Regions from separate parts of the Actinomadura vinacea genome, predicted to be linked through region 1. Evidence: predicted binding sites of a transcription regulator. Region 1 holds the regulator's gene; the other holds the start of a gene.
What was found. The regulator LexA, encoded in region 1, represses DNA repair genes until DNA is damaged. The targets are predictions, from matches to a motif close to TCGAACANNTGTTCGA.

Region 1 (14,388 bases):
CTACGCGCTGACCCGGCACGCCGACGTGGTGGAGGCCTCCCGCCGTCCGCAGGACTTCTGCTCCGGCAGGGGCGCCATCAACATCCCCGACATGCCGGGCGACATGCACGAATACTTCGGATCGATGATCAACATGGACGATCCGCGGCACGCCAAGATCCGGCGGATCGTGTCCCGGGCCTTCTCGCCCCGCATGATCCAGCGGTTCGAGGACAAGGTGGAGGAGGTCGCCGCCGGGATCGTCGAGAACGTCGCCGCCGGCCGCGGCAGCGGAGACTTCGTCGCGGACGTGGCCGCCCGCCTCCCGCTGAAGATCATCTGCGATCTGATGGGCATCGGCGAGGAGCACTACGGCACCGTCCTGGACGCGACCAACGTCATCCTCGCCGGGAACGATCCGGAATTCGTCCCCAACGCCGACCCCGAGCAGCTGGTGCTGGCGCTGCTCACCGCGGGCCAGACGCTCAAGGACCTGGTGGAGGACCTGGGGCGGCGGCGCCGCGCCGAGCCCGCCGACGACCTCACCTCGGCCCTGGTGAGCGCCAACATCGACGGAGAGTCGCTGTCCGACCAGGAGCTGGGCTCGTTCTTCATCCTGCTGGTGGTGGCCGGCAACGAGACCACCCGCAACGCCATCGCGCACTGCCTGGACCTGCTCACCCGCAACCCCGACCAGCGGGCGCTGCTGGTGGAGGACTACGAGGCGCGGATGCCGGGCGCGGTCGAGGAGCTCGTCCGGTACGTCTCGCCAGTGATCTGGATGCGGCGCACCGCCACCCGCGACACCATGCTGAACGACCACGAGGTCAAGGAGGGCGACAAGCTCGTCCTGTACTACTGGTCGGCCAACCGCGACGAGACCGTCTTCACCGACCCCGACCGGTTCGACATCACCCGCGACGCGAGCCCGCACGTCGGCTTCGGCGGCCCCGGCCCGCACTTCTGCCTGGGCGCCCACCTGGCCCGCCGCGAGATCACCGTGATGTTCCGGCAGCTGCTGAAGCGCCTCCCGGAGATCCGCGCGGCCGGCGAGCCGGACCGCCTGGAGTCCAGCTTCATCAACGGCATCAAACGACTTCCCTACACATACTGAGCACGACACGCCGAACCACCGCGATCCGGCCGTGCGCAATCCGACGTCCGGATGAACAACGCGTGGCGGCCTGGCGAGAGCGTTGGGAGGCGATAACGGCGGGGACTAGCGTGGTCGGGTTGGAGCCTTTGCCGTTGGGGGTGCTCTATGACCGAGACCGACTCCGCGTCAGTTCCCAAGTCGGGGCCCGCGCCGGCGTCGGTGTCGGCTCCGCCGCCACGCCGCGCACCCGCCGCCCGGGACGGGGCCCGCACGGCCCACAAGGCGCGGACGGACCGGCTGGCCGCCGTCGCCGAGGGGCTGCGGCTGCAACTGGCCGAAGCGGAGCGTGAGCGCGACGAACGCGAGCGGCAGATCGCCCGCCTGCGCAGCGCACTGGCCGACACGGCCCATCGGCTCGGCGAGGCCGACCGTGCCAGGGCCACCGAGGCGCACCGCGCCGACCAGGCCGAATGGCAGGCCGAGGTGCTGCGGCGGCGGCGCTGGAACCGGCTCGGCACGGCGCTGGGCGGGGTGCGGCAGCGGCCCCTGTCGCCGGGCTCGTACCGGGGGCTGCGCGGGGCGCTGCGCGCCAGTCCGGCGCCCGAGGCCCCGCCGAAGCGGCCCCGGCTGCCCAAGCACCCCGAGGTTCGGGTGGTCGACACCGAGCCCTACGACGAGGTTCCGGCGTTGGACTTCCCGGACGTCCCGGTCAACCGTCCCGGGCTCACCGCGGCCGTCCTGGCGAGCGGTCCCGTCGAGGCAGCGCTCCGATACGAGTGGCGCCAACTCGAGGGGTTCGGCTTGGACGACTGGCGTGAACTGTTCGAGACCGAGGAACCGGACCTTCTCTTCGTCGAGGCCGGAACGGGGGACGGCATCGCGGTCCCGGTGGAGGAGCCGGTTGAATGGTGCCGTGAACGAGGCGTCCCGACCGTGCTCTGGGACACCGGCACCGGAGAAGGGGCGGGCGTCCCCGGCGACGTCGCCGGGCTTTTCGACCAGGTCTTCACCGCGGACGCCGCGCGCGTGCCCGAGCTGCGCGAAGCCCTCGGCCACGACCGCGTCCATGTCCTGCCGTTCGCTGCACAGCCCCGCCTGCACCATCCCGTACGAGCCGAGGACCAAGGCAGGTACCCGCTCCTGTACGAAGGGGAGTACGACGCCGGCGCGGAGCCTCTGCTCGGCCCCGCGCCCAAGCTCGGAGCACATTTCCAGGGGACGGGATTCCCTGCCCTCTACCGCCAAAGGGTCGTCCCAGCACTTCCGTACGAAAAGGCCCTGACGGCCCGCAAGCGCTACCAAGTCCTGCTCGCGCCCCATCCCCGCCTGGCATACGAGGCGGCGGCCGCAGGCATTCCCATAGTTCACGTCGCGCCGCGAGAGCAGGAGCCTGGCGAGCAGGACGGCCATGTGGAATTCGGCCCTGCCGTCAGCGACGTCCAGGACGCGTCCCGGCTCCTACCGGCGTTGCTCGCCGGCCCGGAGATGCGCGACCGGCAGGCACATCTCGCCTTGCGTCGCGTTCACGCGGCGCACACCTACCGGCACCGGATCGACACCGTCCTGGAGACCCTCAAGCCCTCACGGCCGGCCGCGACGCCTTCGGCGCCGCCGCTCGTCTCGCTGGTGCTGCCGACCTGCCGGGCAGAGCAGATAGCCCAGGCCATCGAGCACGCGGCCCGGCAGGTCTGGCGGCCCTTGCAACTGGTGATGGTGCTGCACGGCATCGACGTCGACCCGTCCGAGGTGGAGAAGCAGGCCCGCACGGCCGGCCTCGACGATGTGGTGGCGCTGCCCGCCGACCGCTCCCTTTCCCTGGGCGAGTGCCTCAACCTCGGCATCGAGGCCGCGGACGGCGCGTACATCGGCAAGATGGACGACGACGAGCTGTACGGCCCGCACTACGTCTCCGATCTCGTTCCGGCCTTCTCCTACACGGAGGCGTCGGTGGTCGGGAAGCTGGCGCACTACACGCACCTGGAATCCATCGACGCCATGGTCCTGCGCCACCCCGGCCTGGAGCACCGCTACGTGAACGTCCTGCGCGGCGGGGCGCTCCTGGCCGAGGGTGACCTCCTGCGCGAGTACCGCTTCGCCGAGGTCGGCAGGGGAGAGGACACCGACCTGTTCCACCGGCTCCGCGAGGACGGGGTGCAGGTGTACGCGGCCGACCGCTACTCGTTCATCACCATCCGGCACGCCGACCCCGACCGGCACACCTGGCAGCCCAGCGACCTGGAACTGCTCGCCGACGCCCGCGTCGCCCACTACGGAATGGCCGAGGAGCACATCCTCTTCTGAACGTCCCCGCCCTCATCGACCGTCGCCGTTCGCGCGGTCACCGCAGCTCGCGTTTGAGGATCTTGCCGGTGGCGGTCATGGGGAAGTCGTCCCGGAACTCCACGATCCGCGGGTACTTGTAGGCCGCGAAGTTCTCCCGGCCCCAGGCGAGCAGCTCGTCCTCGGTCACCTCGGCGTCCGGCTCGCGGATCACGTACGCCTTGATCTCCTCGCCGTGCCGGTCGTGCGGCACCCCCACCACGGCGGCCAGCGACACCGCCGGATGGGTCATCAGCACCTCCTCGATCTCCCGCGGGTACACGTTGAACCCACCGCGGATGATCAGGTCCTTGGAGCGGTCGACGATGAAGTAGAAGCCGTCCTCGTCGCGGCGCGCGATGTCGCCGGTGCGGAACCAGCCGTCCCGGACGACCTCCGCGGTCGCCTCCGGGCGGCCGTAATAGCCCTTCATCACGTTGTGGCCGCGGACCGCGATCTCGCCCGGGCCCTCGCCCTCGACCGTCTTCCACTCGTCGTCGATCAGCTTCATGTCCACGCCCCAGATCGGGGTGCCGATCGAGCCCGGCTTGGTCGGACGGTCCAGCTGGTTGAACGAGGCCACCGGCGAGGTCTCCGACAGCCCGTAGCCCTCCAGGATCTTGACGCCGAACTTGGCCTCGCAGCCGTTCAGCACCTCCAGCGGCAGCGACGCCCCGCCGGACACGCAGGTGTGCAGGGCGGCCGCCGCCTCCTCGGCCGGGACGGTGCCCGGGTCCGACAGCAGCGCCCAGTACATCGTCGGCACCCCGGCGAAGAGCGTGACCTTCTCCCGGGCCATCAGCCTGAGCGCCTCCGCCGCCTCGAAGCGCGGCTGCAGCACCAGCGTGGCGCCGCGCCGCAGGCCCACGTTCATCACGCAGGACTGCCCGAACGCGTGGAACATCGGCAGCGTCACGAGCAGCACGTCGTGCTCGCGCCGTTCGAACATCGCCTCCGACACGAACGCGTTCATCAGCATGTTGGAGTGCGACAGCTCGGCGCCCTTGGGCCGCCCGGTGGTCCCGCTCGTGTAGAGGATCACCGCGGTGTCGTCGGCGCCGGTCGGCGCGGGGTCGATGGTGCCGGGCATGCCGGTCAGCGCCGGCCAGAACAGCTCCGCGTCCGGGTACGGCGACTCGGCCGCCCCCGGGTCGGCCGTCATCAGGAACAGGTGCTCGCAGCCCGCGGCGTCCTGGAAACCGGCGCGGCCCATCTCGCCCAGCGGCAGCTCCGGCGTCCCCTCGAAGACGAACAGCGCCCTGGCGCCGGAGTCGTCCAGGTGGTAGGCGATCTCGCGCGGCTTGAGCAGCACGTTCAGCGGGACGACGGCCGCTCCCGCCTTGAGGATCCCGAAGTAGGCCATGGGGAAGTACGGGACGTTCGGGCACGACAGCGCGACCCTGTCGCCCGGGCCGATACCGCGATCCCGCAGGAGGTTCGCCACCTGGTTCGCGACGGTCTCGATCAGTGCGTAGGACAGCCGCATCTCGCCGAAGACGACGGCGTCGCGGTCGGGGGTCTTGCGCGCGGCGTCCTCGAGCAGGACGGAGAGGTTGAGCATGGCACTCCTCGCACGGGGCTGCTGGCCACCCGGCCGGTTGTTACCGGCGAGTGTACAAACGGTTGCGCTCATCCTCCTGTATCCGGAACGCCCCGCGCCATACCCCGAACGGGGGACGGGACGGGGCGGGACCGGGCCGGGGCCGGGGGCGGGATCAGCCGAAGGTGACGTCCGAGCAGAGGTAGAACGCGTTGCCGGTGTCGGCGATGTCCCAGACGGCCAGGATGAGGTGGCGGCCCTGCTTGGCGGGGAGCCTTCCGGGGTGCGAGGCGTTCGAGGGCGGTTGCCGGCCGTCGTAGTTCTGCGTGAGGAACGGCTGCGGTTCCAGGGCGGCACGGGTGAGCGGCTGGGCCGGGTTCCAGCCGTTGCGGGTGATGAAGTAGCGGAAGGACGTGGTGGCGTGCGCGGCGGTCAGCTTCCAGGTGAAGGTGAACGACTGGCCGCTGTTCAGCCTGGCCGCCGGCCACTGGCCGCCGCGCGGGTCGTCCAGCGGAGCCCATCGGCTGTCACCGGCGGCGCAGATCTTGCCGTCGGCGGGGCCGGCCTGCGGGAAGCCCTTGGGGCCTTCGATGCTCTGCGGATCCCACTGGACGGCGCCGCAGTTCTGCACCTGCCCGGTGTTGCACAGGGAACTCCGGCTCGGGGGCGAGGTGGTGTAGCCGTGGGAGAGGGCGGGAGCGGCGACGGCGAGCGGCAGGCCGAGCCCGGCGGCCGCGGCCAGGACGAGGCCCTTCTTTCCAGGCATGCGGAATGTACTGGACATGCGCGATCCTCCTTGGCGGGGGGACGGGGTCGGGGATCGGCGAGGGCTCCTACTAATAGGAAACCTTCCTGTCAATGACAGGCTGAACGACCTCCCGTGCACCCGTCAAGGCCCAAACCCGCGCCCGGCCGCGGTCCCGCGGGCCAGCGGGGGGCCTTGCCCCTGCGCTAGTCTTGCTGTATGCGGACCCGGCTGCTTCTCAGCCCGCCGCGCTGACCGCCAGCAGGCCGGCGCGGCGACCCCTCCTGGTGCGAGGGGTCCTTTCATGTCAGGGCATCGCCTTTTCAAGGCACGGACATGTCAGGGCACGGGGCCGCACCCCGTACCGACAGGACCAGTGGAGTAGCGACCGTGAGCAGCGACGACACCTTCCGCGACGCGCCGGCGGGAGGCCCGTCCGCCTCCGGCGACGGGTACGACCCGCGCGCGGTTCAGGACAAGTGGCAGGCCCGCTGGGCGGAGCTGGACCCGTTCGAGGCCGCCGAGGACGCCGACGGCCGGGAGCGTCGCTACGCGCTCGACATGTTCCCCTACCCCTCCGGCGACCTGCACATGGGGCACGCGGAGGCGTTCGCCATCGGCGACGTCATCGCCCGCTACTGGTTCCAGAAGGGCTACAACGTCCTGCACCCCATCGGCTGGGACTCCTTCGGCCTGCCCGCCGAGAACGCCGCGATCAAGCGCGACTCCCACCCCGCCGAGTGGACCTACGCCAACATCGAGACCCAGGCGGCCTCGTTCCACCGGTACGCCCCCTCGTTCGACTGGTCCCGGCGGCTGCACACCTCCGACCCCGAGTACTACCGGTGGACCCAGTGGCTGTTCCTGCGCTTCTACGAGCGCGGGCTGGCCTACCGCAAGGGCGGCCAGGTCAACTGGTGCCCCAACGACCAGACCGTGCTGGCCAACGAGCAGGTCGTCGGCGGCCACTGCGAGCGCTGCGGCGCCCTGGTCGAGCGCCGCGTGCTCACCCAGTGGTACTTCAAGATCACCGACTACGCGGACCGGCTCCTGGACGACATGAAGCAGCTGGAGGGCAAGTGGCCCGACCGGGTCCTGCTCATGCAGCGCAACTGGATCGGCCGCTCCACCGGCGCCGACGTCCACTTCGTCATCGAGGGCCGGGACGAGCCCGTCACCGTCTACACCACCCGTCCCGACACCCTGTACGGCGCGACGTTCATGGTCGTCGCGGCCGACGCCGCGCTGGCCGAGGAGATCTGCGCCCCCGAGGAGCGCGCCGCGTTCGAGGCCTACCGCGACGAGGTCTCCCGCGAGTCCGAGATCGAGCGGCTGTCCACCGAGCGCGACAAGACCGGCGTCTTCCTGGGCCGGTACGCGATCAACCCGGTCAACGGCGAGCGCATCCCGATCTGGGCCTCCGACTACGTGCTGGCCGAGTACGGCCATGGCGCGATCATGGCGGTGCCCGCGCACGACCAGCGCGACCTGGACTTCGCGCTGAAGTTCGGCCTGCCGGTGCGGGTGGTCGTCGACACCGGCGAGCCCGACCCGGCCGAGACCGGCGTGGCCACCGCGGGCGACGGCCGCATCGTCAACTCCGACCCGATCGACGGTCTGGCCAAGGCCGACGCGATCGCCCGGATCACCGAGATCCTGGCCGAGAAGGGCCTGGGCCGGGCCGCGGTCAACTTCCGGCTGCGCGACTGGCTGCTCTCCCGCCAGCGCTTCTGGGGCTGCCCGATCCCGATCGTGCACTGCGAGGCGTGCGGCGAGGTCCCGGTGCCCGACGACCAGCTGCCCGTCCGGCTGCCCGACGACCTGCGCGGCGCCGACCTGGCGCCCAAGGGCGCCTCGCCGCTGGCCGCCGCGTCCGGCTGGGTCAACGTGGACTGCCCCAAGTGCGGCGGTCCGGCCAAGCGCGACACCGACACCATGGACACCTTCGTCGACTCGTCCTGGTACTACTTCCGCTACTGCTCGCCCGGCTACACCGAGGGCCCGTTCGACGTCGAGCAGGTCCGCAAGTGGATGCCCATCGACCAGTACACCGGGGGCGTGGAGCACGCCATCCTGCACCTGCTCTACAGCCGGTTCTTCACCAAGGTCCTGTACGACATGGGCATGGTGGACTTCACCGAGCCGTTCACCCGCCTGCTGAACCAGGGCCAGGTCATCCTGAACGCCAAGGCGATGTCGAAGTCGCTGGGCAACATGGTCGACCTGGGCGAGCAGATCGACCGGTTCGGCGTCGACGTCGTCCGGCTGGCCATGCTGTTCTCCGGCCCGCCCGAGGACGACATCGACTGGGCCGACGTGTCGCCGCACGGCATGTCCAAGTTCCTGTCCCGGGTGCACCGCATCGCCACCGAGGTCACCGCCCCGGTCGGCGCCGACCCCGCGGCCGGCTCGGACGAGCTGCGCCGGGTCACCCACCGCACCGTCGAGGAGGCCACCGCGCTGGTCGAGGTGCGCCGGTTCAACGTGGCGATCTCGCGGATCATGGAGCTGGTCAACGCCACCCGCAAGGCGATCGACGGCGGGCCCGGCGGGTCCGACCCGGCCGTGCGGGAGGCCGCCGAGACCATGGCGATCATGCTGTCGCTGTTCGCGCCGTACACCGCGGACGAGGCGTGGGAGCTGCTGGGCCGCACCGCCCCGGTCGCGACCGCGGGCTGGCCCGCGGCCGACCCGGCGCTGCTGGTGCAGGAGTCGGTCACCTGCGTCGTCCAGGTCGCCGGCAAGGTCCGCGACCGGCTGGAGGTCGCGCCGGGGATCGGCGAGGGCGAGCTGGAGAGCCTGGCGCTGTCCTCGGAAAAGATCAAGGATGCGCTGGGCGGGCGGGAGATCCGCAAGGTGATCGTCCGCGCCCCGAAGATCGTCAACATCGTCCCGGCCTGACCCGCGCACGCGCCACGGGCGCGGCGCCCGCTTTCCGCCAGGTCAGGAAGTCGGTGCCCCCGGTGGCAGGTGCCAGGGGCGCACCGGCGTCCTCCTGACCGTCCTCCCACCGTGCCCGCTCGGGCGCTGGGCCGCCGTCCGCGCGGACGGCGGCCCGGGTTTCCGGGCCGCCGTCCGCGCGGGGAGCGTGCGGATCACATCTTGCGGAGGACGGCCACGACGCGGCCCAGCACGGACGCCTCGTCGCCGGGGATGGGCTCGTAGGCCGGGTTCTGCGGCATCAGCCAGATGTGGCCGTCACGGCGCTTGAACGTCTTCACCGTCGCCTCGCCCTCGATCATGGCGGCGACGATGTCGCCCTGCTCGGCCACCGGCTGCTGGCGGACCACGACCCAGTCGCCGTCGGCGATCGCGGCGTCGATCATCGAGTCGCCGGTCACCTTGAGCAGGAAGTGGGTGCCCTCGCCGACCAGCTGCTTGGGCAGGGTGAAGACGTCCTCCACCGCCTCCTCGGCCAGGATCGGGCCGCCGGCGGCGATCCGGCCGACCAGCGGCACGTACGCGGGCGCCGGGCGGGTGGAGGTGTCGGCGGTCGCGGCGGCCTCGTAGGCCTCGTCCTCGGTGCGGACGGGGGTGGCGCCCGGCACCCGGACCTCGACCGCGCGCGGCCGGTTGGGGTCGCGGCGCAGGAAGCCCTTGCGCTGCAGGGCGCGGAGCTGGTGCGACACGCTGGAGGTGCTGGTCAGCCCGACCGCTTCCCCGATCTCGCGCATGGACGGCGGGTAGCCGCGGCGCTGGACGGAGTCGCGGATCACCTCGAGCACCATGCGCTGCCGCTGGGTGAGCCCGCTCTCGTCCATCGGGCCGTCGGGCAGCTCCCGGACCTTGCTCATCGCTCGTCGCCTCCCCGGCGCTGGGATCCGTCACTCCTTGTCATGGCACGCTATCGCGTCCGGAGCCGATGATCAAACAATTGTTCGAAGAAAGTACTCGCGTTTCGTCGTCTCCGTGCTGTACAACATCGTACAGGCGTTCGATCGAAAATGTATTCGAGTAGAACGTGCGGTTCGGGTTCACGGCTTGATCCAGGGAGGGCCGAGATGGCGGGTTCGCTCAACGGGCGACATTCCGGAAGGAAAGCCACGGAGCCGCCGCTGCGGCTGACCCGGAGGGGCCGCGCCGTATTGATCGGATTCATCGCCGCCGTGCTGCTGGTGCTGTTCTGGCTGACGGCGGCGCTCGGCGCGAACGCGGGCGGGGCGGGCGGCGGCGCGCCTCCCGAGGGCGCGTCCGGGCGCGGCGAGACCGTGGTGGTCGAGCCCGGCGAGACGCTGTGGGACATCGCCCGCCGCGACGATCCCGAGGGCGACCCGCGGGTCACGGTGCGCCGCATCGCCGATCTCAACGGCCTGTCCGACGCGATCGTCCAGCCCGGCCAGCACCTGCGCATGCCCGCCCGCTGACCCCGCCCGCCGGCAAAGAATGCCGCGCGGGTGTGTAGAGATCCGTGTGCCCGCTCCGACCTCCTCGCGAAAGGCGCCCGACGGGGGCGCCGCGGAGGAGGGTCTCATGGACGCGACCGCGAGGGCGGGACGGCGTGAATGGGCGGGGCTGGGCGTGCTCGCCCTGGCCGCCCTGCTGGTGTCGATCGATGTCTTCGTCCTGCTGCTGGCGCTCCCGCGGCTGAGCGCCGAGCTGGGCGCCGGGGCGACCGAGCAGCTGTGGATCATGGACGTGTACGGCTTCCTGCTGTCCGGGTTCCTGATCACGATGGGCGGCCTGGGCGACCGGATCGGGCGCCGCCGGCTGCTGCTGGCCGGGGCGGCCGCGTTCGGCGTCGCGTCGGTGGCGGCGGCGTACGCGACGAGCCCCGGGATGCTGATCGCGGCGCGGGCGCTGCTGGGCGTCGCCGGCGCCGCCCTGGCGCCCTCGACGCTGTCGCTGATCGGCACGATGTTCCGCGATCCGCGGCAGCGGTCGCTGGCGATCGGCGTGTGGATGGGCTGCTTCATGGGCGGCGCTGCGCTCGGGCCGATCGCCGGCGGGATGCTGCTGGAGCACTTCTGGTGGGGGTCGGTGTTCCTCATCGGCGTGCCCGCCATGGTCCTGCTGCTGGTCTTCGGCCCGGTGCTGCTGCCCGAGCGCCGCGAGCCGGGCGCGGGCCGGATCGACCTGGCCAGCGTGCTGCTGTCGCTCGCGGCGATCCTGCCGATCGTCTACGGGCTCAAGGAACTGGCCCGCGGCGGCCCGGAGCCGCTCCCGGTGGCGGCGGCGGTGGCCGGGGTGCTGGTGGGCGCGGGTTTCGTCCGGCGGCAGCGGCGGCTCGGCGATCCGCTGATCGACCTGCGCCTCTTCGGTGACCGGGAGTTCTGCGCGGCGCTGGCCGGGATGATGGCGGCGACCCTGTTGATGGGCTCGATCATGATGTTGCTGACCCAGCACCTGCAGCTCGTCCAGGGGCTGTCGCCGCTGCGCGCGGCGGTGTGGATGCTGCCCGCGCTCGCCGCGAACATGGTGGGCTTCCAGGTGTCGCCGGTGCTGGCCCGCCGGTTCCGTCCCGCCCCGCTCATCGCCGCGGGCCTGGCCGTGTCGGTGTGCGGGCTGCTGGCGCTCACCCAGGTCGGCACGGAGCCCGGCCCGGCGACCCTGATCGCCGGCTGGGCGCTGATCGGGCTGGGCGGCGGCCCGCTGGTCACGCTGGCCACCGATCTGGTCGTCGGTTCCGTGCCGCCGGCGAAGGCCGGCTCGGCCGCGGCGCTGAACGAGACCAGCGGCGAGTTCGGCTACGCGCTGGGCATCGCGATCCTGGGCAGCCTCGGCACGGCCCTGTACCGCGCGCGGGTGGAGGTTCCGGCGGGTGCGGGAGAGGCCAAGGAGAGCCTGTCCGGCGCCGTCTCGGCCGCGGCGGGCCTGCCGGGCCCGGCGCGGGACGCGCTGCTCGACTCCGCCCGCACCGCGTTCACGGGCGGACTGCACGTCGTCGCGCTGGCCTGCGCCGTCCTGCTGGCGGGCATGGCCGTCCTGATGGCCGTGATGCTTCGCCGCGTGCCGCCGATCGGCGCGGAGCCCGTCCAGGATCGGCCAGAGCCCGAACCTGCCCTGATCAAGTGAGAGGTGCCGCCATGCTGCAGAAGAGAATTCAGGACGCCGTCGACCGGATGATCGAAACCGGGACGGAGACCGGGATGCAGGTGTCGGTGTACCGGCATGGGGAGCCGATCGCCGAGGTGGCGGCCGGTGCCTGTCCGCCCGCGCGGTGGCCCGCGTGTACGCGGCGCTGCTGGACGAGGTCGACGGGGTGCGCCTGGTGTCGCCGGAGCGGCTGCGCGAGCTGTCGGCCCCGGCCTTCGAGGGCGTGGACGAGGTGATGGGCTCCCCGGCGACGTGGGCGCTGGGATACCCGCTGGGGCCGCTCGGGCCGGACCGTCCGGGGGTGTTCGGGATGCCGGGCATCGGCGGGAGCGCAGCGTTCGCGGACCCGGCGACGGGGACGGCGTTCGCGGTGACCAAGAACCGCTTCAACCCCTTGGAGGCGGGCGCCGTCGAGGAGATCGCGGCCCTCGTCCTGCCGCGCTGACGCGAGTGGTTTGTGGTGTTTTGGTGGTGGCTGTGGCCGACACGCCCGACGGGGCGCGGGAGGCTCGATGTGACCAGGGTCTACGTGCGAGGGGTGCGGTCCAGGTTGCGCGTGCCCCCGGATCCTCGTACGGTTGACCACAACATCTAGTGGTCACATGAATGTCATTAACCATAAGTTGTGTTCTTGTGGTCATTGGTTTTCTGGGTGCAAGGGGAAGGAGGGGAACGCGTGCACTGCCCGTTCTGCCGAAACCCCGACACCAAAGTGATCGACAGCCGCTCCACCGACGACGGGTCGGCCATTAGGCGCCGCCGTTCGTGCCAGGAATGCGGCAAGCGATTCACCACACAGGAGAACGTGCTCCTGATGGTGGCCAAGCGCAGCGGGGTCACCGAGCCGTTCTCCCGGGAAAAGATCATCGCCGGGGTGCGCAGGGCCTGCCAGGGCCGCCCGGTGGACGAGGATGCGCTGGCCAAGCTCGGGCAGCGGGTGGAGGAGGCGGTCCGGGCGACCGGCGCCGCGGAGATCCCCTCGAACGAGGTCGGACTGGCCATTCTGGGACCGCTCGGCGAGCTCGACGAGGTCGCCTATCTGCGGTTCGCGTCGGTCTACCGGAGTTTCGAGTCGCTGGACGACTTCGCCCGGGAGATCGAGTCGCTGCGCACGAGAGGTTCCTCGGGGGAGCCCGCCCCGCCCCGCTGAGGGCGGATCGAGCAGCAGGTCAAAGCAGCAGATCAGCACAGAAGAAGAGCCCGCGGCCGGGATGACCCGGCCGCCGGGCGCGGTTGTCCTGAACAGGGCCCGGGGCGAGGGCCCGAGAGGGGGAAGGCATGACGGAGACGGTGAGCGGCTCGGCATCCCGGCGCGGCAAGGGGGTCCGCAAGGGGCTCAAGATCGAGCGCATCTTCACCACGCCCGGCGTGCATCCGTACGACGAACTGCGCTGGGAGCGGCGCGATGTCGTCATGACGAACTGGCGCGACGGCTCGGTGAACTTCGAGCAGCGCGGCGTCGAATTCCCCGATTTCTGGTCGGTGAACGCCGTCAACATCGTGGCGTCCAAGTACTTCCGCGGCGCGGTCGGCACCCCGCAGCGGGAATGGAGCCTCAAGCAACTGGTCGACCGGGTCGTCCGCATGTACACCGACACCGGCCTCGCCAACGGCTATTTCGCCTCCGAGCAGGACGCCGAGGTCTTCGACCACGAACTGAAGTACGCACTGGTCCACCAGTTGTTCAGCTTCAACTCCCCGGTCTGGTTCAACGTCGGCACCAAGTCCCCGCAGCAGGTCTCGGCGTGCCAGCCATATGATTCGCTGGTCAGCACGCCCGCAGGGTTGATCCCGATCGGTCGGCTGGTCGAACAGAACGCGGTCGGCACGAAGGTGTACGACGCGGACGGCCTCACCCGGATCGTCGCCACCAAGGCCAACGGCGTCAAGAACGTGCTCCGCGTGCACACCAAGGCGGGCTACGCGCTGGACGTCACGGCCGACCACCTGGTCTGGAAGGCGAGCGACGAGCAGTACGGCGCGTTCGTCCCGGCAGGTGAGCTCAAGGTCGGCGACAAGCTCGAATGGCACCGGCGTGACTCGTACGGCGAGGCTGAGATCACCACGGCCGAGATGGCCGAGGCCGCCCTTGCCGGTTGGCTGCAGTCCGACGGGTTCGTCGGGCAGTACGAGCACGGCACGAACCGGTCGCTGACCGTCGAGGCGATGACGGTCACCGAGGCTGAGCGGGAATGGGTGAACCGCCAGCTGAACATCGTCTTTCCGGACGTCCACCGACACGAGCGCTCCGTGGAGACGCAGGACGCCGGGCTGGACTGCCGCCGCACCCGTCTCTACGGGGCCGTCCTCAAGGACTTCGTCGAGGCCTGGGGGCTGCGTGCGCGCGGTGTCGACATGGTCGTCCCGCCGCGCCTGTTTACGGCTCCACTGCCGGTGGTCGCGGCCTACCTGCGGAGCGTCTTCCAGGCCGAAGGGTTCGTTTCCGAGCGGGAGCGGTCCACGGTCGTCGAGGTGGACATGATCTCCGAGAAGCTGATCCGCGGCATGCAGCGGCTGCTACTCCGGTTCGGGATCTACTCGCGGGTGGGCGTCAAGAAGCCCAACCGGCCGGACCAGAAGCCCTGCTGGACGCTCCGCGTCCAGACCGCCGGGGACCGGCGGATCTTCTGCGACGAGATCGGCTTCGTCGACCCGGCCAAGTCCCTCAAGCTGCAC
Region 2 (14,388 bases), on a different contig from region 1:
GAGGCAGCGCGCGACCAGGTCGCCCAGCGGCCCCTCCAGGTCGCCCAGGTCGGGGCGGCGGCTGGTGACCCGGCGCATGACGGCCGCGTTGGGGCCGGTGCCGAACGGCGGCCGGCCGGTCCCCGCGTACACCATCGTGGCGGCCCAGGCGAAGACGTCGGCGGGCGGGCCGACGGGCTCGTCCTCGATCTGCTCGGGCGCCATGTACGCGGGCGTGCCGATGGGGCCGGTGGTCAGCGGGGCGGCGTCCAGGGCACGGGCGATCCCGAAGTCGATCACCTTGGCGCCGTCCGGGCCGAGCAGCACGTTGCCGGGCTTGAAGTCGCGGTGCACGATCCCGGCCTTGTGGATCGCGGCCAGCGACCGCGCGGTGCGCAGCGCCGTCCGCTCCAGCCGCTCGGACGGCAGCGGGCCGCGCTCCTCGACGAGCCGCTGGAGGGACGGGCCCTCGACGTACTCGCTGACGATGTAGGGCCGGTCGCCGGTGACATCGGCGTCCAGGACCTGCGCGGTGCTCCGCCCGGTGACCTGGAGCGCCGCCTCGGCCTCCTTGACGAAGCGGGCGCGGGCGCGCTGGCTCGCCCCGGCCCCGCCGCGCAGCAGCTTCACGGCGACCGGGCCGCCGTCCTCGTCGCGGCCGAGGTAAACCACGCCCTGGCCGCCCTCGCCCAGCCGCTCGGTCAGCCGGTAGGTGCCGATGCGGCGCGGGTCGTCGCCGGTCAGCGGCCGCCTGCCGCCGCTCCGGGGCCGCGCCGCCGCGGCCCGCGCGGGACCGGGTTCGTCGGGGCCGGCGTCCACCGGGGCGTCGTGATCACGGTCGGCGCGGCCGCGGGGACCGTCGTCCCGCGCGCCGTCGGCGGCGGACCGGGCGCGGTGCGCGCGCTCGCCGCCCGGCCGCTCCCCTCCGCCGGGACGGGCAGGACCGGAGCCTCCCACGCCGGAAGGGACCGGCGTGAGGCGAGGGGGCGTCCTCCCTCGGGAGGGATCGTGCGGCACTGGGGGCTCCGACTCGGCGGGGACGGACGAAGAATGCCTTTATTTCTACCCTGTGCCCGTCGCACCCGGCAGGAGAACCGTGATCTTAGCCACGGCAGGAGGCGCCCCCCTGCGCGAACGCGTCCTGGAGGGCGATGTCCCGGGATGAGCCGCTCCCCTCGTCCCAGTAGGAGAGGGAACGGGCGGACAGCGGGAAGGTGACACGCGAGGACACGCGAGCGCCGCCGCGGCCGACGTGCAGGGCCTCTCCATCGGTGCTCCCTGTCAGTGGCCGGCGTCGGGGCGCACGCGCAGCGCGTTCAGCGCGAACGCCAGCATGTGGTAGTGCCCGATCAGGACGACCAGCTCGATCAGCTCGTTCTCGCCGAGCCGGCCGGCCAGCGCCGCCCAGGTCCGGTCGCCGAGCGTGCCGTCGGCGTGCAACTCGTCGACGGCGGTCAGGACCGCGCGGTCGGCGGCGTCCCACGGGTGCTCGTCCAGGCCCAGCCGCAGCGCGGCGATCTCGGCCTCGGCGAGCCCCGCGTCCAGGCCGATGCGGTGGTGGTGGGCCCACTCGTACTCGCAGGAGGCCAGGTGGGCGGTGCGCAGGATGGCCAGCTCCCGGACCCGTCCTGTGAGCGTCCCCTTGAGCAGCAGCATCGAGCCGAAGCCGAGCCACGAGTCGAACAGCTCGCGGTGGCGTCCCAGCGTGGTGAAGATGTTGAGGGGGCCGACGGTGGCGGCGACCACCTTGAGCGTTTCGTTCCACTCCGCCTCGGGCAGCGGCGGGACGCGCGGCGCGCCGTGCCGGTCGGGGTCTGTGACCATGCCGCCATTTGTGCCACTGATTGGTGGGACAGTGCTACCCCGCCGGGTCGGTTTGGCCACATCGCGCCACAGAGCGGCGCCTGCGCAACAGGTGCGCGCGCCGCTGGGGCGCGAGCGGCGGCCGGCGGTCGGCTCAGGCCTGCCGGGAGGTGGCGGCGACCGCCAGTTCCTCCAGCGCGATCCGCGCCTCGCCGTTGACCGGGGCGGCGGCGAGGGCGTCGGCGGCCTCCCGGGCGTACCGCTCGATCATCTCCTCGCAGGCGGCCAGCCCGCCCGTCCCCTCGATGATCGCGCGCAGCTCGGCCACCCCCTCCGGGGTCAGCCCGGGATCGCCCAGCAGCCGGTCCAGCACGGCGGTCCCGGCGGCGTCGGCACGTTCCAGGGTCTGCGCGATCAGCACGGTCCGCTTGCCCTCGCGCAGATCGTCCCCGGCGGGCTTGCCCGTCTCGGCCGGGTCGCCGAAGACGCCGAGCACGTCGTCGCGAAGCTGGAAGGCGATGCCCAGCGGCCGTCCGTAGGCGCGCAGCGCTTCGACGACCTCGGGCGAGCCCCCGGCCAGCGTCGCGCCCAGGTGCAGCGGACGCTCGATGGTGTACTTGGCGCTCTTGAACTCCACCACCCGCAGCGCCGCCTCGACCGTGCCCGCGCCGCGCACGCCCTCCAGCAGGTCGAGGTACTGGCCGCACATGACCTCGGTGCGCATCAGGTCGTAGACCTGGCGGCCGGGGCCGATCAGGTCCCGGGCGACGCCGCTGGTCTCGTACATCTCGCTGGACCAGGCCAGGCACAGATCGCCGAGCAGGATCGCGGCGCCCTCACCGAACGGCCCGGCGTGCCCGGACCAGCCCTCCGCGCGCGCCAGCGCCTGGAACCGCCGGTGCACCGAGGGCTGCCCCCGGCGGGTGTCGCTGGAGTCCATGACGTCGTCGTGGATCAGCGCGCTGGCCTGCAGCAGCTCCAGCGACGCCGCCGCCGCGACCACGCCCTCACGCGGTTCCCGGCCGCCGGCGGCCTGCCAGCCCCAGAAGCAGAACGCGGGCCGCAGCCGCTTCCCACCTGCCAGCAGCGCGTCCAGCGCGCCCAGCATGGGCGCCAGTTCCGGGCTGATGGCCAGCAGGCCGGGGCGCTGCCGGTCGACGAATGCCAGCAGTGCCGCGTCGACCTCCTTGCGGATGCGGCTCATGGACATGCGATGATCGTATCCAGTGGTGTAGGCAGCCTTCCCCATTGCCGGGGGAGTATTTCGTCGAATGTAACGAAATCTCCCGGCCTTCACCGGTGTCACCATGGGAATTTTGCCCCTCCGGCGCCGGCCCCCTGCCGGAGTCTTGACGATCCGCCGCGAAGCCGCGGGCGCCGGGGACGGGGGCGGGCGGCACTACCCTTGGAGGATGCGACGCGAACGCCCTGACCGAGCCCCCACCATCCGTGAGCTGCTCGCCGCCGGTGGCAGGTCCTTCTCCTTCGAGTTCTTCCCGCCCAAGACCGACAACGGCGTCCGCAACCTCTGGCGCGCCATCCGCGAGCTGGAGACGCTGCACCCGACCTTCGTGTCGGTGACCTACGGCGCCGGCGGCGGCACCCGCGACACCACGGTGGACATCGTCGAGCGGATCGCGACCGAGACCACCCTGACCCCGGTGGCGCACTTCACCGCGGTCGACCACTCCACCGCCGAGCTGCGCAACCTCATCGGCCGGTTCGCCGCGGCCGGCGTCCGCAACCTGCTGGCCCTGCGCGGCGACCCGCCGGGCGACCCGATGGGGGAGTGGATCAGGCACCCGGAGGGCGTGGAGTACGCCGCCGACCTGGTGCGGATGATCCGCTCGGCCGGCGACTTCTGCGTCGGGGTCGCCGCCTTCCCCTACAAGCACCCCCGCTCCGTCGACGTCGAGAGCGACACCCGCTACTTCGTGGAGAAGTGCCGGTCCGGCGCCGACTACGCGATCACCCAGATGTTCTTCCGCGCCGAGGACTACTTCCGGCTGCGCGACCGGGTGCAGGCCGCCGGATGCGACGTGCCGATCGTCCCGGGGATCATGCCGGTCACCCAGATGAGCACGATCGAGCGGTCCGAGCAGCTGTCCGGCGCGCCGTTCCCGCCCGAGGTCCGGGAGCGCTTCGACGCCGTCGCCGACGACCCCGACGCGGTGCGGCGGCTGGGCATCGAGCACGCCGCCGAGCTGTGCCGCGAGCTGCTGGAGCAGGACGCGCCCGGCATCCACTTCATCACCTTCAACAAGTCCACCGCGACCCGTGAGGTGTACGGGCTGCTGGACGCCGCCTCCTACGCGGCGCCCGGCGACGGGCCGGCGGCGATGCCCGGCTCGTACGGCGCCAGCGGCAGCGCCGCCCCCATCACGGCGTAGGGCGGGCCCCCGCCCGGGAACACGAACCCGGTCAGCAGGTCGACCATGCCCACCGACCGGTAGAGCCGCCTGGCGGGGGTCTCCTCCGGGCCGCGGTCCAGCGTCGACAGCACCACGGTCCGCTCGGGACGGCCCTCGCACAGGGTGTTCAGCAGCCGCCGCCCCAGCCCCTGCCCCTGATGATCGGGGTGCACGTGCAACTCGGCGACCTCGAAGGGGTCGTCCAGCCACCGGACCGCGTGCTCCTCGCCGGCCGTCCCGGCCAGCGCGCCGCGCACCACGTCGTGCCACCACTGGCCGCGCGCGCCGTGGAACCCGTAGCCGAACCCGCGGATCCCGCCGCGCGGCAGCAGTGCCCCGCGCCGCTCTGCCACCACCGCCCGGAATCCCGGGTACGAGGTGTGCCGTTCCATGATCGTGTGGCGGCCGGGGAGCTGTTCGGCGGGCGGCCGCATCGCCGCCGCGTACACCGCCAGGATCGGGTCGAGCCGCCGCAGGAAGGCGCGGTGGTCGATCTCGCGGAGCTTGGCTTCCTTCACCTGGTCGAGGGTAGACCCAGCGGTCAGGCCCGCGGGACGGTCCGCTGCGTCGCCGACAGCCGGTCGTAGATGTCCCACAGGATTTTGTCGGCGGCCTTTTGCAGCGTGCCGCGGTTGGTCTCCAGCTGGCCGCCCCACTGGCGGGCCTCGGGGCCCAGCCAGGCGTCAGTGCCGTTCAGCGTCCGCACCGCGGGATCCAGGGCCTGGCGGAGCCGGTTGATGCTGCCGTAGGCGTCGGCGTACGCCTGGTACAGCTCGCGGTAGGCCGGGTTAGGCCGCTCGGTCGGCGGCAGCCGGGTCGCCGCCGCCGAGTCCAGCGGCGGCGGGAGGCTGCCCGGGGGCGGGGGAGCGGCCATCGCGGCCTCCTCTCTGCCGGCTCGGCTATCCGGCCTTGCGGTCGGCGACGGGCTTGAGGTCGAGCTTGCCGGCGGCCTCGCGGGTGCGGCGGCTCATGTCGGCCCCGGTGAGGACCTGGACGGCGACCGGCCGGACCCCCGCCCGGTCGGCCTCGGCCAGGAACGCGCGCAGCCACCGCGCGTCCATCACCACGTGGTGGCTCGCGGTGCCGAGCGACTCCCGGACCGCGCCCACCCGGGCCTGGTCACCGCCCGCGGCCTTGAGCAGGTCGGCGGCCGCCGCCGGGCCGAGCCGCTCGTACAGCTTCTCGGTGTAGTCGGGATCGCCGGCGTTGTCCTTCAGGTGGCTCCACACCGACGCGGGCACCGGCTTGCCGTCCTGGACGGCCGCCGCCACCGCCAGCGCGTCGGTCTTGGCGGCCTTCGCGGCGTCCGGCCGGGTCGGGAAGTTGCCCAGATCGCCGCCCGCGCCATTCGGGGTGGTCGAGGGCGGCCGGGGCGCGGGCGCCGCCTGCCGGGGCGGCTCCGCCCGCTTCGGCGGCAGCACCGGCTCAAGCGTGCCACCGGGCGCGGGCCCGTCCCCGGGCGCGCCGCCGGGCGTGCGCGGCCGCGGCGCCGGAGCGGGCGGCGCCTCGACCCCGCCGCCCCGGTCCGGATGCGTCATCGCGTAGTTGTAGCGGCGGGTCAGCATGCCCAGCTGATCGGCCGCCCACCGCGCCACCTGCTCGGCCTGCCGGTACCCCGCGGCCGACACCCCGGCCGGCGGACGATGCCCGTTCAGCCAGCCGCTGATGGCGGTGTTGGCGTCCTGCACCTGCTTGATCAGCTGGTTCAGCGCCGCCGGATCGATCCCCCTGAAGTCGGCGTGGCGCGCCGCCGGGCCGGTGCGCATCTGCGCGGTCATCGCCCCTCCGCGATCACTCTGGATCGGTCCCCGTCAGTCTCCCAGAATCACACTCGCATCACGCGCTGTCGAGAGCCTTGCGCACCGACTCGGGATCGCGCGCCACCACAGCGTCCCCGTCCGCGGTCAGCACGATCGGCCGCTGGATCAGCGACGGGTTGGCCACCATCGTCGCGATCCAGCGCGCCCGGTCGCGCTCCATGTCCTTGAGGCCCAGCTCCTTGGCGACCGGCTCGTTCAGCCGCGCCACGTCCCACGGCTCGGCCCCGATCCGCTTCAGGACGGCGTCCAGCTCCTCGGCCGTGGGCGGTTCGTCCAGGTAGCGACGCTCGGTGTACGGCGTGCCCGCCTCGTCCAGCGCGGCCTTGGCGGCCCTGCTCTTGGAGCAGCGCGGGTTGTGCCACAGTTCGGTGCCGGTCATTCGCCCACCCCCACGTCGGCGGACTCGCCGCCGGTGATCCTCAGCAATTCCTCGTACGAGGTCGGGAACACGGTGTGGGCGATCCCGCCCGCCGCCCAGACCCGGTCGTACTTGTCCAGCCAGACGTCCACCAGGGTACGGATCGGCGCCGGATGGCCCAACGGCGCGACGCCCCCGATCGTCTGGCCGGTGGCCGCGCGCACGAACTCGGGGGCCGCCCGCCTGACCTTCGCGGCGCCCACCAGCGCCGCGACCCGCGCCGTGTCGACCCGGTGCGCGCCGCTGGTCAGCACCAGCAGCGGCGTCCCGTCGGCGTCGAAGACGAGGCTGTTGGCGATCGCCCCGACCGCGCAGTCCAGCTGGTCGGCCGCGGCCTGCGCGGTCGGCGCCGCCTCGGGCAGCTCGACGATCTCCCCGGTGGCGCCCTGCTCGCGCAGCGCGCGGGCGACCCGTTCCACGTTGGGATGCATGGGCATCACTTTAGAGCCGCCCGGAGCCGGCGGCGGAGGCGATGCCACCTTCCGTAGGCGGAATATCACTCTAAAGTGGTCGAACCCCCCTTGAGTCTCGTCGCGTCCAAGGGAGGACAGCGCCCGAGGGGACCATATGTGCGAGGGAGCCAGATGAGCGTTCGAAAGGGCACGTTGCTGATCGCGGGCGGGGCCATGATGGTGGCCGGATGCTCCGGCGGCGAGACGAACGCCGGCCGGACCGCCGAGACGCCCGCCGCCTCTCCGTCCACGACCGCCCCGACCGCCGCTCCCACGACCCGGCCTCCGCGCCGAACGCTCAAGGCGGGCACCAAGGGCGAGGACGTCAGGCAACTGCAGCGGCGTCTCAAGCAACTCAAGTACGACCCCGGCCGCGCCGACGGCAGGTACGGGCTCTCCACCCAGATGGCCGTGTGGGCCTTCCAGAAGGTCAACCGGCTCAAGCCCAGCAGCAACGTGGGCAAGAAGACCTGGGCCGCCCTCGACGCCCCCAAGCAGCCCGAGCCCATGGCCAAGCGCCGCGAGGCCGACCGCGTCGACGTCGACCTGCGCCGCCAGTTCCTCGTCGTCTACAAGGACGGCAAGCCGGACCTGATCACGCACATCTCCTCCGGATCGGGCGAGTACTACTGCGCCAAGGACCGCGGCGCCAAGGTCGCCCGCTGCCGCTACGCCACCACCGGCACCGGCGACTTCCGCACGGGACGCCGCGCCTCCGGCTGGGAGGTCTCGCCGCTCGGCCGGCTCTACAACCCGATCTACTTCAACGGCGGCATCGCCTTCCACGGCGCCCTCGACGTCCCCCGCCACCCCGCCTCCCACGGCTGCGTCCGGCTCCCGATGCACATCGCCGAGTACTTCCCCGAGATCGTCAAGACCGGTGTGCCCGTCCACGTGCGCCGCCCGCGGTGACCTCGCAAGATCACTGCGGGTCACGCCACTCGTTCGAACGCATTGACGAATCGACGTCAGGACGGTTTACTGTGAATGCGTCGAACTTATGTTCGACGTGGTGCGGGACTCGCGGCCCGCACCAGGGCGACGTCCCCGCCGGGACGGACGGCCGGGCGGAGTGAGGGGAAGCTCTCCGCCCGGCCGGCCCGAGCCGCCGGAAGGAGGCAGTCATGTCCACAGCGATGACCGCACACGGGCTCCACTCTTCTGCCCAGCGCCTGCCCAGTCCCCGATCCCGTCCACCGCAACCGCCGCGTCCCGCGCAGACCGCGGTGGGCCAGCTGCACGCCGCCCGGATGGGCCTGGCCGAGGCGGCCGAGGCGACCTCGCCCGCCGTCCGGTACGTCTGCGCGCACCTGGCCGCGCTGCGCGCCGCGGCCGCCGTGCTGGCGTCCAAGGAGCCGGCCGACCCCCAACGCCGGAGCCGTCCGCGCAGCGTCTGGGTGCTCCTGCCCGAGGCCGATCCGGCGCTGCGCGAATGGGCCGCGTTCTTCGCCGCCGGCGCCGACAAGCGCGCCGCCGCCGAGGCCGGCCTGCCCCGCGCCGTCACCGCGCGCGAGGCCGACGAGCTGCTGCACGACGCGGAGATCTTCGTCTCCCTGGTCGAGGACACCCTGGGCATCCCCGGCCAGCCCACACTGTGTTCATACAACCCCGGCCCAGGGTGCTCGCCTGGCGGCTCGCACCCTGACCTGGCTTGGTGCGAGCGCGACATCGCTTCGCGATCTGGCCGGTGAGGCTCGCCTCCGGCTTCAACTCACCGGCCAGGTAGCGTGCTCGCGCGGTACCTGAGGCCGCTTCGAGCAAGACCAGCCCCCCAAGCTGCCGGCACCTGGCTGGTGGAGTCGGCCGTTAGCAGGAAAGCCCTCCTGCGAGGGGAATCCCCTTTCTTTGGGCGGGGGAGGAAGCCAAGCTGGGGGGATGGTCTTCCCGGCGGTCGTGACGTCGCTGGTGGTCGCGGCCACCGTCGTGGCTTGGCTGGGCGGTCCGGAGCAGCCGTGGCCGCGGACGCTGCTGGACTCGGCGCTGGTCCTCAGCGTGTGCGGCGCCCTGTTCGTCCCGCGGAGGCACGTGCTGGCGGCGGGCGTGTACGCGCTCCTGGCCAGCGGCGTCTACTACGTGCTGAGCCCGGTCGACGGGCCGCTGCTGGTGGTGGTGATGCTGTGCCTGTACGCGGTCGCGGCGGAGGGGCGGACGTACTCGGCGGTGGCGGTGGCGGCGGTGCTGGTGATCGGCACCGGGCTCGGGACGCTGGCGGGCAACCACGAGTTCAACGGGATCGCGCTGACCATGCTGGCCGGCTGGGTGGTGGCGGTGGTCGCGCTCGGCGTGGTGCGGCACGGCCGCCAGGAGTCGCTGCTGGCGGCGGTGCGGCGGACGGAGGAGGCGGCCCGGCTGCGCGCGGTCGAGGAGCGGTTGCGGATCGCGCGGGAGCTGCACGACGTGGTCGGCCACCATCTGTCGATGATCAACGTGCAGGCGGGCACCGCGCTGCACCGGCTGGAGCGCGATCCGGCGCAGGCCGGGACGGCGCTCGGCGTGATCAAGGAGGCGAGCCGGGACACCCTCCGCGAGCTGCGCTCCACGCTGGGGGTGCTGCGGCAGGTGGACGAGGCGGAGGCGACGGCGCCGGCGGCACGGCTGGAGCGGCTCGGCGACCTGGTCCGGTACGCCGAGCTGGCCGGGCTGGCGGTGGAGGTCCGCACCGAGGGGGAGCCGCGGCCGCTGCCGGCCGGCGTCGATCTGGCGGCGTACCGGATCCTGCAGGAGTCGGTCACGAACGTGACCCGGCACGCGGCGGCGCGCCGGGTGCGGGTGACGCTCGGCTACGGCGCCGCGGAGCTGCGGGTCGAGGTCGAGGACGACGGCCGGGGCGGCGCGGCGGCGGGCGGCGGGGGGATCCGCGGCATGCGGGAGCGGGCGCGGGCGCTGGGCGGCGAGCTGGCGGCCGGGCCGGATCCGGACGGCGGTTTCCGGGTGAGGGCCCGGCTGCCCTACGGTGCGCAGGCATGATCCGCGTTCTGCTCGCCGACGACCAGGCCCTGGTCCGCGCCGGTTTCCGCTCGCTGCTGGACGACGAGGACGACCTCGCCGTGGTCGGGGAGGCCGCCGACGGGCGGGCCGCGGTGGCGATGGCGCGCGCCGAGCGGCCCGATGTCGTGCTGATGGACATCCGGATGCCGGGCATGGACGGGCTCGAGGCGGCCCGGCGGATCGCCGCCGACCTGCCCGAGGTGCGGATCGTGATCCTGACGACGTTCGACCTGGACGAGTTCGTGTACGGGGCGCTGCGCGCGGGCGTGGCGGGGTTCCTGGTCAAGGACACCGATCCGGCGGAGCTGATCCGGGCGGTGCGGGTGGCGGCCCGCGGCGACGCGCTGATCAGCCCGTCGGTGACCCGGCGGCTGATCGCCGAGTACGCGGGACGGGCGGTGCGTCCTGGGCCCGATCTGCGGCTGAACGGGCTCACGCCGCGCGAGCGCGAGGTGGTGGGGCTGGTCGCGGAGGGGCTGTCCAATGACGAGGTCGCCGCGCGGTTGGTGCTGAGCCCGGCGACGGTCAAGAGCGCGGTGAGCCGGATCATGGCCAAGCTGCGCGTCCGGGACCGGGCGCAGCTGGTCGTGCTGGCCTACGAGAGCGGCATGGTCGCGCCCGGCTACGCGGGCGGCACGGGGACGCAACCCCGGGCGTAGGGCGGTGCGGGCGGTGCGCAACAACCGCCGTAGCCTCGCGGCGCCCGGCGGCCGATTCGGCGGGCCATGCCGTTCCCGCACGGTGTGCCCATGGACGATTCATCTCCGAGCAAGGCCGGCGGCGCGTTCGTCGGCTTCCTGGCCGGCGGCGCGGCCGGGTTCGTGACCACCGAGGGCGGCGCCGCGTTCTTCCACTTCGTTCTCGGCATCACCCCCGATGTGGAGGGCAATCCCGCGCTGATCGCGGTGTTCGCGCTCGTTCCGCCGCTGTTCGCGGTGGCCGGCGCGTTCGTCGGCTTGCGGGTCGCCACCCGGAGGGGGAACTGATGGCGGGGCGATCCGAAGGCGTCATCGCGCGCGTGGCGGCGTGGTCGTTCCGGTTCAAGTGGGCCGCGCTGGCCCTGTGGGCGCTGGTCCTGGTGGCCGTCACGGTCGCCGGGCAGGCGGCCGGGGCGGATTACCGCAACGACTTCACGCTTCCCGGGACGCAGTCGCAGCGCGCCACCGACCTGCTGACGCGGCATGGGGCGGCGCAGGCGGGCGACAGCGTGCAGATCGTGGTCAAGGCGCCGGGCGGGCTGCGCGCGCCCGCCGTCGAGCGGGAGGTGCGGGCGGCGCTCGACCGGGTGAAGGGGCTGCCGAGCGTGGCGGGCGTGCGCGCGCCGTACGAGGACGCCGCGGCGATCTCCCGGGACGGCACGATCGGGTACGGCACCGTGACGCTGTCCGGCAAGGCGGAGGCCGTCCCGAAGGAGGACGTCCGCCGGATCATCGAGACCGCGCGCACCGCCGCCTCGGCCGGGGTGCGGGTGGAGGCGGGCGGGGACGCGGCGCGCGGCGCGGAGGAGAGCGAGGGCGGCGGCGCCGAGGGCGCGGGCATGATGGCCGCGCTGGTGATCCTGGTCCTGCTGTTCGGCTCGCTGCTCGCCGCCGCGCTGCCGCTGGTCACCGCGCTGTTCGCGGTCGGCGCCTCGATGGGCCTGATCGTGCTGGCCTCGCGGGTGGCGACGGTGGCCGACTTCACCCCGCCGATCATGATGCTGGTCGGGCTGGGCGTCGGGGTCGACTACGCGCTGCTGGTCTTCTACCGCTACCGGCACGAGCTGCTGGACGGCGCGGAGCCCCGGGAGGCGACGCGGCGGGCGCTGGACGCCGCGGGCCGCACCGTCTTCGTCGCCGCCTGCACGGTCGTCATCGCGCTGCTCGGCCTGGTCGCGCTGGGGCTCGGCGCGCTGCAGGGCGTGGCGCTGGCGGTCGCGCTGACCGTGCTGGTCACCATGCTGGCCTCGCTGACGCTGCTGCCGGCGCTGCTGGGCGTCTTCGGCGGGCGGATCCGGCGGCACGTGCTGAAGCGGGCCGCCAAGGCCGCCGCGAAGGGCCGGGAGCCGGGCGCGCGGTGGCGGCGGGCGGCCATGGCGGTGCAGCGCCGTCCCGTCCCGGCGCTGCTGGTGGCCGTCCTGGCGCTGCTGGCGCTGTCGGCGCCGGCGCTGGGCATGCGCCTGGGCTTCGCCGACGCCGGGAACGACCCGGCCGGCCAGACCAGCCGCGAGGCCTACGACCTGCTGGCCGAGGGCTTCGGGCCGGGCTTCAACGGCCCGCTGGTCGTCGTGGGGGAGGGGGACGCGGCAGCGGGGCGCCGGATCCAGGGCGTGCTGTCCGGCACGGACGGCGTCGCGGCGGCCACCCCGCCGATCCCGTCCGGCGACGGCCGGCTGTTCACCGTGCTGGTCTTCCCGGAGACGGCGCCGCAGGACGAGGGCACCGCGGATCTGGTGCACACCCTGCGCGAGGACGTGCTCCCCGGCGGGTACCTGGTCGGCGGTTCCACGGCCGCCACGCAGGACTTCGCCGATACGGTCTCGGGGCGGCTGCCGCTGTTCGTCGCGATCGTGGTGGGGCTGTCGGCGCTGCTGCTGCTGGTGGTGTTCCGCTCCGTGCTGATCCCGATCAAGGCCGCGCTGCTCAACCTGCTCAGCATCGCGGCCGCGCTCGGTGCGATCACGCTGGTGTTCCAGGACGGCCGGTTCGGCGCGGAGGCCGGCCCGATCGAGGCGTTCATCCCCGTGATGATCTTCGCGATCGTGTTCGGGCTGTCCATGGACTACGAGGTGTTCCTGCTGTCGCGGATCCACGAGGAGTGGACCCGCACCCGCGATCCGGCGCTCGCGGTGCGGGAGGGGCTCACCGCGACCGGTCAGGTGATCACCGCCGCCGGGGCGATCATGATCGTGGTGTTCGCGGCGTTCGTGCTGAGCCCGTCCCGGATGCTGCAGCAGTTCGGGCTGGGCCTGGCGGTGGCGATTCTGCTGGACGCCGTGGTCATCCGCTGCCTGATCGTCCCGGCGATCATGCAATTGCTGGGACGGCGCGCCTGGTGGCTGCCCGGGCCGCTGGCCCGGCGCCTTCCCGAAGTGTCCCTGGAACGGGTGGAATAGGTGATCGGTTAGCGGCGGACGCGGTCCGGCTTTTATCTCCGCTTTCGGCATGTGTTGATCAAGTGGAACCGTCTCGCAGCCGACAACGGAGGAGAATATGCGCCCTGCCGACCGTTCCGCCGTCCATTCCGTCGCCCATTCCGCCGCCCGGATCGGGCTCGCCGCGGCCGCCCTCACCACCGCCCTCGCGGGGACCGTCCCGGCGGCCGCGGCGGACGCCGGAGCCCCGCCCGACCCGGCGCCGGGCGGGCCGCAGCGTCCGTACGAGCCGGACGTCCCCGGCCCGGAGAACCTGGACTCGCTCGACGTCACCGCCACCCGCGGCGAGGGCCGCAGCGTCACCGTGGCGTTCGACCGCCGGAGCCGGACCGCCGACGGCTCGGTCCAGGCCGGCGCGCGCCGTTTCGTGTTCCTGTTCGACCGCTCGATCCGCTTCAACCCGCAGGCGTTCCCGACCTGCACGGCCGAGCTGATCAGGGAGAAGGGCGTGCGGGCGTGCCCGCCCGGCTCGCAGATCGGTTCGGGCCGCGGCACCCTCACGACGGGCGAGCGGCAGGAGGTCCTGGTCTTCAACGCCATGGTCGGCCGGCTGCGCGGGGCGCTGGTCGTCATCCCGGCGGGCGGGGTGCTCCTGGAGCAGACCTTCGAGCGGGCCTCCGCGCCGTACCGGCGGGACCACCGCTGGACGCTGGACGAGATCGTGCCGCCCACCGCCGTCCCGCCGGAGGAGCGCCAGGGCACCGCCCGTTTCGAGCTGTCGTTCGGCGCCACCCGCATGGTGAACGGCCGGCCGGTGGGCTTCGTCGAGACCGCGGCCCGGCCCGGCACGAAAACGAAGTTCGGCCTCTGGAGCGAATTCGTCACCGGCCAGGTGGTGCTTCCCCGGGACACCGCCAGACTGCGATAGCGGACGACCCGGCAGCGCGTTTCCGATGACCACACGGAAACGCCCGACCGGCGTTCCGGTAAACGCCTGGTAACCGATTCAGGGAATGGCGGGTCGGCGCATAAGAGAGGACGCGCGAGGAAACTTGCCCGGCCCGCCGCCCCGGGCCGGGGCCGCGGGTCGCGGTGATCTTGATGGCGTCCGATCCGGCGGCCGGCGGCTTCCACCGCCTGAGCGCGACCGCCGCCGGCAGGCCCGGCCCTGCCGTCTCTCAGGCGGCGCTCAGGGGCAGGGCACTGATCATCGGGGCTCCGGACGGCGGAGCGGCCCGAGGGACCGGCTGAGGGGCGGTGGGGAACGCAGACGGGGCCTTGGGCGCGACGCCGGAAGGGTCACCGGAGAGTGTCGCGTCCAAGGCCCCGCTAGGCGATCGCTACGCGGGTCGCCGACGGGCGGTCCGACCGGTCAGAAGGACTCGACGGCCCGGCGCGCCTCGGGGTCGAGGACGCCCCAGGTGATGAGCTCTTCGGTCAGCTC

Region 2: a site for LexA is predicted at 7,876-7,891, ahead of ABD340_RS06990 (SAV_6107 family HEPN domain-containing protein). Genes of this name have one in related genera too.

What each region holds. Positions count from the first base shown of each region.
Region 1 is NZ_BAAARW010000011.1:52,325-66,712, forward strand. It holds gene ABD340_RS12000 (cytochrome P450) at 1-1,093, shown strand, start outside; gene ABD340_RS12005 (glycosyltransferase family protein) at 1,241-3,376, shown strand; gene ABD340_RS12010 (long-chain-fatty-acid--CoA ligase) at 3,414-4,955, opposite strand; gene ABD340_RS12015 (lytic polysaccharide monooxygenase auxiliary activity family 9 protein) at 5,110-5,718, opposite strand; gene leuS (leucine--tRNA ligase) at 6,070-8,580, shown strand; gene lexA (transcriptional repressor LexA) at 8,775-9,473, opposite strand; gene ABD340_RS12030 (LysM peptidoglycan-binding domain-containing protein) at 9,681-10,043, shown strand; gene ABD340_RS12035 (MFS transporter) at 10,150-11,691, shown strand; partial or broken gene ABD340_RS12040 (serine hydrolase) at 11,750-12,157, shown strand; gene nrdR (transcriptional regulator NrdR) at 12,389-12,862, shown strand; gene ABD340_RS12050 (vitamin B12-dependent ribonucleotide reductase) at 12,991-14,388, shown strand, end outside.
Region 2 is NZ_BAAARW010000005.1:82,476-96,863, forward strand. It holds gene ABD340_RS06940 (serine/threonine-protein kinase) at 1-936, opposite strand, end outside; gene ABD340_RS06945 (carboxymuconolactone decarboxylase family protein) at 1,261-1,803, opposite strand; gene ABD340_RS06950 (polyprenyl synthetase family protein) at 1,937-2,992, opposite strand; gene metF (methylenetetrahydrofolate reductase [NAD(P)H]) at 3,195-4,172, shown strand; gene ABD340_RS06960 (GNAT family N-acetyltransferase) at 4,091-4,711, opposite strand; gene ABD340_RS06965 (hypothetical protein) at 4,735-5,067, opposite strand; gene ABD340_RS06970 (hypothetical protein) at 5,093-5,971, opposite strand; gene ABD340_RS06975 (arsenate reductase family protein) at 6,030-6,392, opposite strand; gene ABD340_RS06980 (YbaK/EbsC family protein) at 6,389-6,862, opposite strand; gene ABD340_RS06985 (L,D-transpeptidase family protein) at 7,016-7,795, shown strand; gene ABD340_RS06990 (SAV_6107 family HEPN domain-containing protein) at 8,008-8,574, shown strand; gene ABD340_RS06995 (sensor histidine kinase) at 8,759-9,850, shown strand; gene ABD340_RS07000 (response regulator transcription factor) at 9,847-10,530, shown strand; gene ABD340_RS07005 (hypothetical protein) at 10,621-10,857, shown strand; gene ABD340_RS07010 (MMPL family transporter) at 10,857-12,965, shown strand; gene ABD340_RS07015 (hypothetical protein) at 13,063-13,872, shown strand; gene bldD (transcriptional regulator BldD) at 14,317-14,388, opposite strand, start outside.